DNA from 2 places in the Flavobacterium faecale genome. Region 1 is predicted to be linked to the other one. Evidence: riboswitches for the same ligand, from Rfam matches in the RefSeq annotation. Region 1 holds a riboswitch; the other holds the start of a gene.
The links. A riboswitch is a leader RNA that binds a small molecule or an ion and turns the genes downstream of it on or off. The one in region 1 is predicted to bind S-adenosylmethionine.
Positions count from the first base shown of each region.

Region 2: it holds a riboswitch for S-adenosylmethionine, as region 1 does, so the genes downstream of both, thrA (bifunctional aspartate kinase/homoserine dehydrogenase I) here and FFWV33_RS13765 (Na+/H+ antiporter NhaC family protein) in region 1, are expected to answer to the same signal.

Region 1 covers NZ_CP020918.1:3,219,938-3,227,729, forward strand. Annotated here, with positions in the region: gene sucD (succinate--CoA ligase subunit alpha) at 1-562, shown strand, start outside; gene FFWV33_RS13760 (hypothetical protein) at 779-1,204, shown strand; SAM-I-IV-variant riboswitch at 1,323-1,418, shown strand; gene FFWV33_RS13765 (Na+/H+ antiporter NhaC family protein) at 1,475-2,797, shown strand; gene fabG (3-oxoacyl-[acyl-carrier-protein] reductase) at 2,988-3,734, shown strand; gene FFWV33_RS13775 (hypothetical protein) at 3,809-5,836, shown strand; gene FFWV33_RS13780 (LysR family transcriptional regulator) at 5,864-6,760, shown strand; gene FFWV33_RS13785 (YeiH family protein) at 6,833-7,792, shown strand, end outside; gene FFWV33_RS13790 (3'-5' exonuclease) at 7,791-7,792, opposite strand, start outside.
Region 2 covers NZ_CP020918.1:1,556,419-1,564,210, reverse strand. Annotated here, with positions in the region: gene FFWV33_RS06815 (OsmC family protein) at 1-338, opposite strand, end outside; gene thrA (bifunctional aspartate kinase/homoserine dehydrogenase I) at 509-3,895, opposite strand; SAM riboswitch class I at 3,973-4,081, opposite strand; gene FFWV33_RS06805 (hypothetical protein) at 4,256-4,456, opposite strand; gene FFWV33_RS06800 (O-acetylhomoserine aminocarboxypropyltransferase/cysteine synthase family protein) at 5,117-6,391, opposite strand; gene FFWV33_RS06795 (hypothetical protein) at 6,899-7,531, shown strand; gene FFWV33_RS06790 (hypothetical protein) at 7,700-7,792, shown strand, end outside.

The DNA.
Region 1 (7,792 bases):
CATGATTAAAGCAAATGGATATGTAAAATCTAGAAATGCTAGATTGATCGGACCTAACTGTCCAGGTGTTATTACTCCAGGAGAAGCTAAAGTTGGTATTATGCCAGGTTTTGTTTTCAAAAAAGGTACAGTAGGAATCGTTTCAAAATCTGGAACTTTAACGTACGAAGCTGCTGATCAAGTAGTAAAACAAGGTTTGGGTATCACTACTGCTATTGGTATTGGTGGAGATCCAATCATTGGAACTACAACAAAAGAAGCAGTTGAATTGTTGATGAATGATCCAGAAACTGAATGTATAATCATGATTGGTGAAATTGGTGGTCAATTGGAAGCTGATGCCGCAAAATGGATCAAAGCTGATGGTAACCGTAAGCCAGTTATTGGTTTTATCGCTGGAGAAACTGCTCCTGCTGGTAGAACAATGGGTCACGCAGGTGCTATTGTTGGAGGTACTGATGATACTGCCGCTGCCAAAAAACAAATTATGAGAGACAACGGTATTCACGTTGTTGATTCACCAGCTGAAATTGGTAAAAAAGTAAAAGAAATTTTAGGATAATCTTTTCTTGAAATTAAAATATAAGAAGCCTCACATTTGTGGGGCTTTTTTAGTATAAAAATGAAATTAAAGAAATACATTTGCACTTTATTAAAAAGGACTGTTTTTGCAGCCATTTAATAAGAATCAGATAGATGAATAAATGATTTTCAAGCTTAAGGACATTTTATCAATGAAATTGGGTCGAGCAAATCTCAAAATAATTAAATAATAGTTATGTACAAAGAATTAGAAAAATACAAAGAAAACAACAGTTTTACTTTTACAATTGATGATAGTTTAGAAGATGTTTGCAATGCTTCAGAAGGAAGTGGTGTTTTTATCGTAAACGCTATCAACGGAGATGATAAGGAATTAATCATGGTAGGTTCTACTGGAACAGTACAAAATGATGGTTCTTTGAAAAGTAAAAATGGTGGTTTGTATGATAAAATTGTAAACGGACATCAATTTGCAAAAACAGGTAGAAAATATTCTTGGCCAGCGCAAATGAAAATTGAGAACATTGAAAGACTTGAAGTTCTTTGGTTCGAAACTTTCAACGCTGAAGACAAAGGAATCCCAACTTCTGTAGAAGGACAAGTTTTGCAAAATTTCTTGACAGCAAACGGAAAATTACCAAAATGGAATGTAGCTTTTTAAGCTGATACATTTTGATTGAAACAATTGAAAAAGCTTTACTTTGGTAAGGCTTTTTTAATTTAAAATTATAAAAAGCATTATGCTATTATTTTTTTTATAAAATAATAAGTACTTTTGCACCCGTTATCACGAATCTCATTACGAGATAGCAACCTGCAACAACGAGCAAGGTGCTAAAACGATAAGCCAATCCTTTGGAAAAAATGTTGTTTTACATTCCCATTTTTAGCTTTGTTTTTCGTTATAATCATTTCATTATAAAATTGATTTATGACACATTTATTGAAAAAAAAGGGCAATGCTTATGCTTTGATACCGCTACTTATTTTTATTTTCACCTTTTTGGGAGCTGGTATTTGGCTTGACGATTTTTATGCCTTACCTGCACCAATTGCTGTACTAATTGGTATTATAGCTGCTTTTTTAATGTTTAAAAGTTCAACCGAGGAAAAAGTTGCTACTTTAATTGCTGGTTGTGGCGAAAGTAAAATAATGACCATGTGTCTCATTTATCTTTTAGCAGGCGCTTTTGCAGTTGTTAGTAAGGCCATGGGAGGTGTTGATGCGGTTGTAAGCCTAGGAATTAACACCATAGATGTAGCCTACTTCCCTTTGGGAATCTTTTTAATTGCTGCTTTTTTATCAACGGCTACAGGAACTTCTGTCGGCGCTATCGTTGCCATAGGCCCGATTGCGGTTGACTTGGCTAATTCAAGTGGCGCTTCATTACCCTTGATTGCTGGTGCTTTATTGGGTGGTTCAATGTTAGGTGATAATCTATCGATGATTTCCGATACTACAATTGCAGCAACTCAATCCTTGGGTTGCGAATTAAAAGACAAATTCAAGATTAACTTATTTATTGCTTTTCCGGCCGCTATTATTACAATACTTGTATTCTTTTATCTTGGTTTAAATTCTGATATTACAGCAGTAACGATTCCGAAAACCAGTTTTGAATGGTTTGCAATTGTTCCTTACATACTAGTTATCGTACTTGCTTTGGTGGGAGTTGATGTATTTTCGACTTTGATTATAGGTATTGTACTGGCGGGATTGATTGGTTATTTTGGAAATCATTTTACGATAATGGAATTTGCTCGAAAAATCTATGAAGGATTCACTAGCATGACCGAAATCTTTTTGTTGTCCATGCTTACGGGCGGATTAGCAGCGATGGTGGATAAGGCGGGAGGAATAGATTTTTTATTACACCAAATTAAAAGAAGAATTAAGAGTAAAAACTCAGCTCAATTGGGAATAGGAGCGTTGGTTGGTTTTACTAATATGGCGATTGCCAATAATACGGTTTCAATTGTGATTACCGGAGGAATTGCAAAGGAAATTAACGAGGAATACAATTTGAGTTCAAAAAAAACAGCCGCTATTCTCGATATATTTTCTTGTGTAATTCAAGGGATATTACCTTATGGAGCGCAAGTACTTTTAATATTAAGTTTTGCAAAAGGGAAATTGGATTTTATGGATTTAATTGGTAATGCTTGGTATCATTTATTTTTGTTCGTTTTTACTTTGGTTGCCATTTATAGTGCTTTTTGGGATAAATTGGTCAAACGTTTTTTTAAACTATAAATTCGATTCGATTTTATAAGGTAAATGAATTTGAAATTTTTTTTAAAAAGGGAATTACTCTATATTTGACAACTCTAAGATGATAGCCCTGATAGTAGTGAAAATCCTTTTGTGTGCGCCGCGGCGGACATAAAAGATTGTAACGGATAGCAGGAATAGCTTCAAATAAAAATTAAACTAACTTTTGAACATGAAATTACTAGAAGGAAAAGTGGCGATTATAACCGGTGCAAGTCGCGGAATTGGAATGGGAATAGCAGAGGTTTTTGCAAAACATGGAGCTAATGTGGCTTTTACTTACAGTTCATCTGTAGAATCTGCTTTGGCATTGGAAAATGAATTAAATGCTTTAGGAATTAAAGCAAAAGGATATCAATCAAATGCAGCTGATTTTAATGAAGCACAACTTTTGGTTGACAAAGTTCTAGAAGATTTTGGAACAATTGACATCTTAATTAATAATGCAGGTATCACTAAAGATAATTTGCTAATGCGTATCTCAGAAGCTGATTTTGATAATGTTATCGCAGTTAACTTAAAATCTGTATTTAATATGACCAAGGCCGTTCAAAAGACATTTTTGAAAAAACGTGCTGGTTCAATTATCAATATGAGTAGTGTAGTTGGTGTAAAAGGTAATGCAGGACAAACGAATTATGCAGCATCAAAAGCTGGAGTAATTGGTTTTACAAAATCTGTAGCGCTAGAGTTAGGTTCACGTAATATTCGTTGCAATGCAATTGCTCCAGGTTTTATCGAAACTGAAATGACTGCAAAACTAAGTGAAGAAGTAGTGCAAGGATGGAGAGATGGTATTCCGTTGAAACGTGGTGGAACTACTGAAGATGTTGCTAACGCATGTTTGTTCCTAGCTTCAGATATGAGTGCATACATTACTGGTCAAACACTTAATGTTTGTGGAGGAATGCTAACTTAGTAAACAGTTGATAGTCTCGGTTTATAGCATACTATTGATAACCGCGACTTTTAAATGAAATTATATTACTAAATATGACTGCAGCTACAATCCTACTTCTTATACTTTCTTTGCTATTGGCAGGAGGATTGTCATTTTTTCAATACATATACAAAGCCAAAAGCAAATCAAAACTGAATTTGTTTTTGGCTTTTATTCGTTTTTTATCCTTGTTTGGTCTTTTTTTACTTTTGATCAACCCTGTAATTACAACTAGCAAACTAGAAATAGAAAAACCAGCTTTCGCCATTGTGATTGACAATTCTAGCTCTATTGCCGTATTAAACGCTAGACAAACAGCAAAGGATCTTTTTTCGTTTTTTAAAGAAAGCAAAGAGTTGAATGATAAATTCGAAGTGCAGACCTATCAATTTGACAAAGAATTTAGTGCTACAACAACTTTAGATTTTAAAGGGAGTCAAACCAATTTTGACGGTATAGCAAAAAATCTAAAAAATTACAATCGAAATCAAATCTATCCCACAGTAGTAATTACAGATGGTAATCAAACTGCAGGTAGTGATTATACCTATAGTTTTTCTGATACCAACAAAATATTTCCTGTGGTCGTTGGAGATACTATAAAAGTATTTGATTTGAAGATTGCTCAACTGAATGTAAATAAATATGCTTTTCTAAAAAATAAATTCCCTGTTGAAATTTTCTTATCCTATTCAGGAGATAAAAATTGTAGTGCAGAAGTTAGCATTTCAAATGGGAAGTCCATTATAGCCAAACAAAGTGTTTCATTTTCTCCGGAAAATACTAGCCAAACGATTAGTCTACTTTTACCAGCGGATAGAGTAGGGTTAATGGTGTACAAAGCAACTATTAGCTCTATAGAAAGGGAAAAAAATACGTATAATAATTCAAAGAATTTTGCAGTTGAAGTATTAGATCAAAAGACAAATATAGCGCTAGTTTCTAGTATTTCTCATCCGGATATTGCAGCTTTTAAACGTGCAATAGAATCTAATAAACAACGCAAAGTTACCATCGTTAAGCATAACGATATCAAATCATTAGCAGACTATTCAGTTTGTGTTTTGTACCAACCCAACAGTAGTTTTAAAACCCTATTTGATCTAATTAAAAAGGCTAGAATAAACAGTTGGATTGTAACTGGAACGCATACTGATTTTATGTTTTTGAACCAGAATCAAAACCTTTTTGATTTCAAAATGAGTGGACAACCTGAAGAATTTACAGCTAGTTTTCAGAGTCAATTCAATCAATTTGCAGCAGAAGATATTGGTTTTGATGCCTTGCCACCATTAGAAAATCCGTTTGGCACGATTACAACCAAAGCTGTAGTTTCAAATTTACTTACATCAAAAATAAGAAATATTGATACCAAAGCACCTTTACTGACTTTTGTAGAAAATCAAGGAATTCGCTCTGCCTTTCTCTTTGGAGAGAATAGTTGGAGATGGCGTCTAGATACGCACGTAAAGGATCAGTCTTTTGAAAAATATGATTTATTTATAGACAAGATTATTCAATTTTTAGCTTCAAATAACAGTAAAAAGTCACTAGTTGTTAGTCATGAAAATTTTTATAATTCAGGTGAGTCTATCGAAATGACTGCGCAGTTTTTCAATAAAAATTATGAATTCGATGAAAAGGCACATCTTACCATTGCAGTAAAGAACACTAAGACGAAGGAGGTAAAAAATTACGATTTTCTACGTTCTAATAATGCTTTCAAAGTCAATCTCGATGGTCTTTCGCCTGGGACTTATACTTTTTCGGTTAAGGAATTAAATACAAATAGTAGTTACAGTAATTCGTTCGAAATCTTAGATTTTGATATAGAAAAACAATTTGTAAATGCTGATGCGGAAAAATTATCCCAATTGGCGCTTAAGACAGGAGGGAAGCTTTATTTTCCGAACCAAAAAGAAAATCTTGTACAATTACTTTTAAATGATCAAGATTACAAAGCAATACAGAAGAAAGTTACAAGCAAATCTCCGATTATCGAATGGTATTGGCTGTTGCTATTAATTTCGTTATTTCTTTCTACGGAATGGTTTGTTCGAAAATATAATGGTTTACTCTAGTACTTTTTAGATAAAAATAATATCAAAATGGATTTTAGACTGCATGTTTTTGTTACCGTGGCCAATCGCTTGAGCTTTACCAAGGCCGCAAGTGAATTGTATATTTCGCAGCCAGCAGTAAGCAAACATATTCAGGAACTGGAAGAACAGTATAAAATAAAACTTTTTGATCGAACGGGAAGCAAAATTGCACTGACGCAAGCTGGAGCTGTTTTACTAAAAAACTGCAAAACTATTTTTGATATTTATCGAAATATTGATTTCGAAATGAGTGCTTTAACCAACGAAAGGCAAGGTGCACTTCGACTTGGGGCAAGTACCACAATTTCGCAATATGTAATTTCACCCTTATTAGCAGATTTTCATTCGAAACTAAAAGATATCAAAATAAATCTTCGAAACGGTAATACAGAGCAAATCGAAAATGCCTTGGTTAACAAAGAGATAGAGGTTGGAATAGTAGAAGGACAATCTCGAAATGCCAACATTAAGTACCAGGAATTTTTAAAAGACGAAATTGTTTTAGTTTGTAAAAGTACACATGCCTTAGCGCATAAAACGCCCATTTCGATAACAGACTTAGAGTATTTAAAATTTCTGACTCGTGAAGTTGGATCTGGTACCTTGGAAGTTATCGAACATAGTCTCAAAAAGCAAGGAGTCAAAGTTCAAAAGCTAACAATTGAAATGCAGTTGGGTAGTACTGAAAGTATAAAATCGTATTTGTTAAATTCTGATTGCGTGGCGTTTATGTCTATCCATGCGGTGAATAAAGAATTGATAAACAATGAACTAACCGTAATTGATGTTACGGAATTAAGTATTGAGAGATTTTTTTATATTATCACGCTTCAAGGAAATCAAAATCAACTCACCTCTTTTTTTATCGATAATCTCTCAAGTTATTATAACTTGAAGTTATAAGTTATAGTTATTTTAAATGTTGGATATTGAGGAAAGTGGTGCACCTTTGTACTAAGAAAATTTGAAAGTAGCATGGAAAAAGATGATAACAACAGCACCACTTTTATTAAAGTTAATCCAAATCTACAAAAAGTAATTTTTGTTATTTTATTAATTGTTTGCTTCACCAATGAGGTCACTCCACCCATAGCATTATTGCTAGGACTGGTAGTAGCCAATGTTTCTGGGCATCCTTTTTTGCCTTTTAATCACATTGCTATTCGCTATCTACTGCAGTTTTCGGTGGTAGGGTTGGGATTTGGCATGAATGCGTATCAGGCGATTGCCATTGGTTCTACTAGTTTTTTGTTTACCGTTGTCTCTATTGCAAGCACAATTACCATTGGACTATTTTTAGGAAAATGGTTCATGATGGACAAAAAAACTACTCACTTAATTTCTTGCGGTACGGCAATTTGTGGTGGAAGTGCAATTGCAGCGATCGCTCCAATTATAAAATCAGATGAAAAACAGACCTCTGTGGCACTGGGAGTGATCTTTATTTTAAACTCTATTGCTTTATTTTTATTCCCTGCTATTGGACATTATTTACAGTTAAGCCAACAAGAATTTGGTTTATGGTGTGCCATCGCTATACATGATACGAGTTCGGTTGTAGGTGCAGCCAACAAGTACGGACCTGAAGCTTTGTCAATTGCCACCACAGTAAAGTTGGCAAGAGCTTTGTGGATTATTCCGATAGCTTTGATTACAACAATTACTTTTAAAAATAAGTCTTCAAAAATTAAAATACCTTACTTTATAGGTTTCTTTATAATTGCCATGCTTTTGAATACCTATTTTACAGACATTTCAACTGTGGCACCAACAATTGTACTTTGGGCAAAAGTGGGTTTAACCATCACTTTGTTTTTGATAGGTTCGGGTCTAAATTTCAGTGTTTTGGCAGCCGTTGGATTAAAACCATTATTTCATGGAGTACTATTATGGATTTTTATCGCTTCTTTGTCACTAGTTACAATTCGCTACTTT
Region 2 (7,792 bases), 1.7 Mb from region 1:
GACAACTGTGCAGCTTTGGCAGCTTTATCTTCTTTGATGTTTCCTTCTAATGAAAAAATCACATGAATATCTTTAAAAGGTTTTGCTTCGCCCATTTGCACGCGCTCACCTTCAACCTCAGCTTTGAAAGAAGTGATTTCTTGACGTTGCTTTTTCAAGATCGAAATCATATCTATGGCGCTACAACCTGCAACACCCATCAAGAGCAATTCCATTGGACTTGGTCCCATATCATTACCTCCAAAATCAGGTCTTGCATCTACATTTACTATATGTCCACGATCATTTTTTAATTCGAAGTGGAAGTTTTCGTTAACTCTGTTTAATGTAATTTTCATATTATCCCCTCCCCAACCCTCTCGCCGCGGCGAGAAGGGAGCCAAGACTGGAGGTAAGTCCCTATTTAATTAGTATATAGTTTTTATATTCATTTTAGACCCTCTTTATTTAGAAATCATAAATCGTTGATCTAAAATCTTATATTCCCCCTTCGGGGGTTAGGGGGATTTTACCCCTTATCCGAAACCCTCAAAATATCTCCAAAAACACCTCTCGCTGTCACTGCCGATCCTGCTCCTGCTCCTTGGATTACAATTGGTCGGTCTCCGTACGATTCTGTGTAAATTTCGAAGAAAGAATCAGAACCTTTTAATCCACCTAATGCAGTGTCCATAGGTACTGATACTAATTTTACTTCTAGATTTCCTTTGTCGTACTGCAAGTCACCAGACAGTTCGCCTATGTAACGCAGTACGTGATTTGGTTGCTGTTCTGACTTTATTTTATCATAAATTGGATCGAATTCTTTTAGTTTCGTCAAGAAATCAGCAGCAGATCCTTCACGTAAATGCTCCGGAATTAGATTCTGAATTTGCACTTCGCTAAACTCATTTTGCAAGTCCAATTCTCTCGCCAAAATCAATAATTTTCTACCAACATCATTTCCACATAAATCTTCTCTTGGATCAGGTTCGGTGAATCCGTTGTCAATTGCTTCTTTTAATATTTCGCTAAAAGGCACGTCTTTGGCAGAGAAATGATTGAATAAATAACTTAATGTTCCAGAGAATACTCCTTTGATTTTGGTGATATTTTCACCCGAAAGGTGCAATAATTTTATAGTATCTATTAATGGTAAACCTGCACCAACATTGGTTTCATACAAATAACTTTTTTGATTTTTTTCTAAAGTTGCACGTAGCTCTTTATAAAAATCATACCCCAACGTATTGGCTACTTTGTTGGAAGAGATTAAATCAAATCCGTTTTCGGCTAGCGTAATATAATTTTCAACAAATGACCCACTCGCTGTATTGTCAACAGCAATTAAATTGGCCAAATGATTCTCTTTAGCGTAAGCGATAATATCTTCAATAGCATATATTGCGCCGTTACTCTGAATTTCGCTTTTCCAATTTGGCGAAATACCGTTATTGTTCAGCAATACACTTTTTGAATTGGCTATGGCAAAAATATTCAATTTAACACCTTTTCTTTTTTCAATAGCATCCGCTGATTCCAATATCTGATTGATCAAGGTACCCCCCACTAATCCATGACCAAAAATGGCAATATTGATTTTTTTTGCTACACCAAAAATTTCACCATGAATTACGTTCAACGCTTTTTTAAGTTCTGTTTTTTGAACTACCAAACTCACGTTTTTACCCGTTACGGTATTATTGAACAGGATAGGCACAATATTATTACGAATCAAAGCAGTGTATGGCTTGTGGAAGGTGCTCAAATCTTGCCCAATGATCGAAATCACCGAGACATTGTCAGTTACCGAAATCTTATTCACATCTTTCGAATAGAAATCATTTTCGAATTCTTTTTCCAATTCGATCATGGCTTTGGTAGCTTCGTTTGAATTTACAACCAAACCAATTCCCCGCTCAGATGATCCTTGTGAAATGATGCTCACACTGATATCATTGTCTCCCATTACTCTAAAAATACGGGCATCAACACCCGTTTTTCCAAGTAATCCGCGTCCTTCCAAGTTAACCAAAGCCACATCCTCAAGTACCGAAAGGGTTTTAATTCCTTCTTTTGCTGAATTGGCTGTGATTAATGTTCCTTGATTTTCATCGTTGAAGGTATTCAAAATACGCAGCGGAATATTTTTTTCTAATAGTGGAATAATCGTTTTGGCGTGCAAAATATTGGCACCAAAATTAGCCATTTCATTCGCTTCATTATACGACAAATGCTCTATTTTTTTAGCATCCAAAACCATTTCGGGGTTGGCAGTATAAATTCCGTCCACATGTGTATAGTTTTGTAACTCTTCGGCATTAATGTAATTGGCTATTAATGAAGCTGTGTAGTTACTTCCATTTCGGCCTAAAGTAGTGGTATCATTTTTTGCATTCGATGCAATAAAACCAGTAATTACTAATACCGAATCTTTGTTTTCTTTAAAGATCTGAATCACATTTTTCTTCGAAACAGCGTCCAAAGGTTGAGCATCACCAAAATTAGAATCGGTTACGATCAAGTTTCTCGTATCTGCTAGTACAGCCGGAATCCCTTTTTGATTCAATAAAAACACCAACAACTTAGCCGAAAGCAATTCACCCTGTGCTAAAATTTGATCTTGAATTTTGGCACTGAAATCACCAATAAGGCTCACACCTTCAAACAATTTGTCTAGTTTTTCAAATTCTGCCGTAAAATCAACACCTTCATAACCATCTATTTGATAGGCTTTGAAACTGTCTAGTAACGGTTTATAATTTCCGTTTTTGGCAGCAATGGTCAATATATCATCAAGCTCATCAGTAGCGTTCCCTCTTGCAGAAACGACGATGGCTATTTTTTCTTCGTTTTGAATTTTATTAACAACAATATCCAATACATTATTGATCCCTTCGCCGTTTGCCAACGATTTACCGCCAAATTTTACTATTTTCATCTGTTTTTTATTTTTGAAAACAACTTCTAACAAATTGTCTAATTGTTCGTATTCCATCAAAAAAGCGTCATGCCCGTGCTGGGAATCAATTTCGCTATAGAATACATTATTTTTAAATTTTTTAATTTCCATGTAGGTCTCTTTATTCTCCTTTGCTGTAAAAAACAAATCCGAATTGATTCCTACGATGTATATATTGGCATCTACCTTTGAGATCACCGACTCAAGCGATTCACAATTGCGCGTAATATCAATGGTTTTTAAGAGTTGGTTCATCATTTTGTAGGCCGAAAGCTGAAAACGTTTCCCTAATTTCTCACCGTGGTAGTTTAACCAACTTTCTACCTGAAAGGTTTCTAACTTTTCGGTGGTATGTCTATTGAATTTTTCTTTGAACGACTCTGGTGTACGGTAGCACAACATGGCGTGTATACGAGCGTCCTCAATAGGTTTTTTTGAATTATTCAAGATTTGCTCTTGCAAAAAGCAATTGGCAATTAACCAGTCGGTCGATTTCCAGTCGGTTGCAATGGGGATAAAATTATCAGCTAGTTTTGGTTCTAATGCCAAAATCTCCCAAGCAATTCCGCCACCAACAGATCCTCCGATCAAGGCAAACAAATGGTCAATTTTTAAGTATCGAAGACCTTCTACAAAGATGCGAGCAATATCTCTGGCAATAAAATCATGATACTCTTCGATAATTGGTGAATTAAAACCATTCCCTGGAACATCAAATGCTACGATGGTATATTTGCGAACATCAATAGTTTTTTCGATTCCAACCAAATCATTCCACCAACCTGTTTCTCCAATTACTTGTGAGTTACCCGTCAATGCGTGATTGATTAGGATAATAGGAGCGGTATGCAAAGGCGCACCAAAGACTTGATACGACAGATCAAGCGAAGGGTATTTTGCACCGTTTTCGGTAACAAAATTTGATATAATAAGATTTAATGGTTTATTTTCCAACTTCAAATCGTGTTATTGATGATATATGGAAATGGTATAAGAAAAAGAAAGAGTAGCATAAACGGGCAGTGTTTGCTTTGTTATCTGTCCACATAAGTTTGTGGTAGAATGCAGCACCTTCTTCGATGAATCGAAGGGTTGCTAAGGCGTCATCGGGTCTAATCCCTCGTCCTTTCTTTATAACATTTCAATACGTTTATGAACATTTAAAAGACAAAGAAACCACTATTTTTTTTAACAAACAAATTTTACCGACTTTGATTTTTATACAAAATCGACAACAAGCAAAAACGCAAGTAAGAACTGAACTATTAACCTCAGAGACTACTTGCGTTTCAATCTAAATTTCTAAAATACTTTTTATATAAATAGTGTTTCATTTTCCTTAGAGTACATTAATAATAATGTGTCGACCACATTTTTTTGGCCTTTTGACTTGGCATTTGCTGTTGTTCCAAATCTAGTGTTTGTTAACTCTACAGTTGTTCCAGCTTCTAAACGGCTGCCTCTCCTGCCCCTTAATAAATTGATTGCTCCGGTGATGATTCTTCTTGTGCTCATAATCTTAGCGTTTAATTGGTTTTACTTTACTCTTTTATTTGTTTGTTTTTATTATTGATATTCTTTAATCTTTCTGAAATACGAAAAAAAAACCCTTTTGGTTTTGGATACCAAAAGGGTTTATTGTTATAAACTTTTCTTTTTGGTATCAACAGACGAGCTTCTGCGTATGAAACACAGCAACCGTCGACATCTTATATTTTAAAGTACAAATTGTAACCATTTATTATTGATTGAATTTCTAATTTCTTCACTTTTAAACAAAAAAGCCTCCCGATTTCTCAGGAGGCTTTTGCTATATTTTTAATCTTATTTGACTATATAAATTATGCAATCGCACTCCTGCGGATTTCCTTTGATTGAAAGACTGATTTTTTACAAGTAATAAAATTCATTTTGTTTTTCTTTTGTTTCACAAAGATATAAATAAATGTCAATTCTCAGCCATATTTTCCAAGAAATTTAACCTTAATTACACTAATTAACAGTTAATTGTATTTTTGATTCAAAATTTTGATAGTATTATCAAAAAACAAATCAGTTAAGAGCTTTTTCTTCAAGTTCCTTTTAAAACTTCTCTATTCCGCTCCCTTGATTTGACGGTTCAAATGTACGATCAAAATCCAATTTGAATGTTATTTATACTTTACCAAAGCGTTATCATAAGGTATCAAAAACAGCTTTCAAATCCGCTTTCAAATCTTCGATATTTTCTAATCCAACCGAAAGGCGAATTAAATCTTTCGAAACCCCTGATCCCAGTTGTTGCTCCTCTGACAATTGTTGGTGTGTTGTGCTTGACGGGTGTATGATTAATGATTTTGTATCTCCAATATTTGCCAATAGCGAAAATAATTTTGTGTCATCGGCAACTTTTTTAGCCGCTTCAAATCCACCTTTTAATCCAAAAGTAACCAAACCATTTTGACCGTTTGGCAAGTACTCTTTTGCCAAGTCATAATATTTACTTGATTTTAATCCAGGATAGTTTACCCAAGCTACTTGGTCTTGTCCTTCCAACCATTCGGCCAATGCCAAACCGTTTTCACTGTGTCTTTGAACACGTACCGATAATGTCTCTAAACCTTGAATGATTTGAAAAGCACTTAACGGGCTCAATGCTGCACCATAATCACGTAATCCTTCGATTCTTGCTTTTGCAATAAAAGCGGCTGCTCCAAGTGCTTCATGATACACCAAACCGTGGTAACCTGCATTTGGTTCTGTAAATTCAGGAAAACGTCCGCTGCTCCAGTCAAAAGTACCCGCATCAATAATAGCCCCTCCAAGAGACGTACCGTTACCGCAAATATATTTGGTCAAAGAATGAATTACAATATTGGCTCCATGTGCAATGGGGTTCAACAAAGCCGGAGATGCTACGGTATTGTCTACCATAAAAGGTACTTTCAAAGCTTTGGCTACAGTAGCAATCGCTTTCAAGTCCAATACATCTAGTTTTGGATTCCCTAAGCTCTCCACAAAAATCACTTTGGTATTCTCATTCGCTGCTTTCTCAAAGTTTGCTGCATCAGAGGGATCAACAAACGTGGTTGTGATTCCTAAACGAGGTAATGTCGAATTCAGTAAATTAAACGTTCCGCCATACAAACTGCTTGATGCCACAATGTGGTCACCGGTTTTCAACATAGTCAATAAAGCTGTAACAATTGCTGCTGTACCCGATGCCGTTACCACAGCACCAATACCGCCCTCAAGCGCTGCTAAACGTTGTTCCAAGATATCATTGGTTGGGTTGTTTAATCGGGTATAAATGTAACCCGCCTCAGCCAAACCAAATAAATTAGCCGCATGTTCAGAATTATTGAAAACATACGAAGACGTTTGGTAAATAGGCACCGCTCGTGTTCCTGCGTGTTTGGTCACATCGTGTCCTGCGTGTAATGCGTTGGTTTCAAATTTTAAAGTACTCATGATTTATTTATTAGTGTATTAGTATCTATTTCAAAAAAAAAGCCTTCCAATTTCTCGGGAGGCTTTGCCATATCAATATACTTCATATTAGGCAATAGTAAGACTCCAGAACGATTTCTGTTTGGTCATCCACATGCAAAACGAAGTTGATTTCATCTTTTTAACAATTTTTACCCAAATTTCTTAAACTATTTCCATTTATCCAAATGATTTTAGATTAATTAACAATTTACTTAAATGAATTCGGGAACGGAAGGATTTCGTTTCTCGTCTATAACGCTACTACTCTAAACTATATTTCTTGACTTGGCTATCACAATCGCAAGGATGCCTTCCGAAACTTCGGTATGATCGGGAGTGTTTTTTGTTTATTATTTGTAGGAAAGTTTTAATATATTTGGAGAGAAAATGAAACATTCGTAAAGCTACATAGTTTTGTGTGAATGTAAGCGAAGGTTTGTTTCGATTAAATAAAAGATAGCAGAAATTATAACAAAAAAATGAAAAATGAAAATCAAAAATTTATTAGTATTAGCAGTATCGCCTTTATTTCTTAGTTGTGTAATGGTTATGAATAAAATCGAAGAACTAAAACCAATAGAAAATTATTCAACCGAAAACATTATCATTGAAGATAAAAAGACGATGGATGTTGAAATTTTATTCATAAATGACAAATCGGTTAAGACAAAATTAAAAGGAGAAACCAATCTTTTCGATAAAACTTTATTGAACGAAACTTCAATTAATAAATATTTTGCGATTTTAGATAACGAAGGGAAAAAAAACTACATCTCATATGAGCTCGTTAAAAATATGACGTTTAAGGATTTAAAAGGAAACCTAAGAACTTTCGTAAATCGTGGCAATATGTTCAAATCCTTACAGGAAGTAATTTATGACGGCAAAATTAAGTGGTTCATAGAATATTATCCTCAGGCGTATGACCAAAGTGTTCAAGTCAATAACCATTTTGTTAACGAAAACAATCAGACAGTTGTAGTTGGTACATTCAATAATATGAAAAATAAGCTAAAAGAAATTACATCTTCAAAACCTGAATTAATAAATATGATAGATGAAACTGAAAAATTCAGTACCGAAGCGGTAATTGAAATTTTAAAGAAATATGAAGAATAACAACTTCTGCCACCCGTCGAATGTCAAATTGATAGGGCTTGATCTAATTCGAAAATAATTTTGTGCTTAAAATTTAGTCATTAACCGAACGATTAGGCTAGCCTTAGCCGACAAACTGCCAACCGAAGTTAGAAGAAACTCTAGGGAAATCGTATATAATAATAAATTATGAAGAAAACATTAATTCTACTAATCTTTATATTAAACATAAGTTGTTCTAATGATTCAATAAAGGATGAAAATAGTAGTATCATTGAAAGT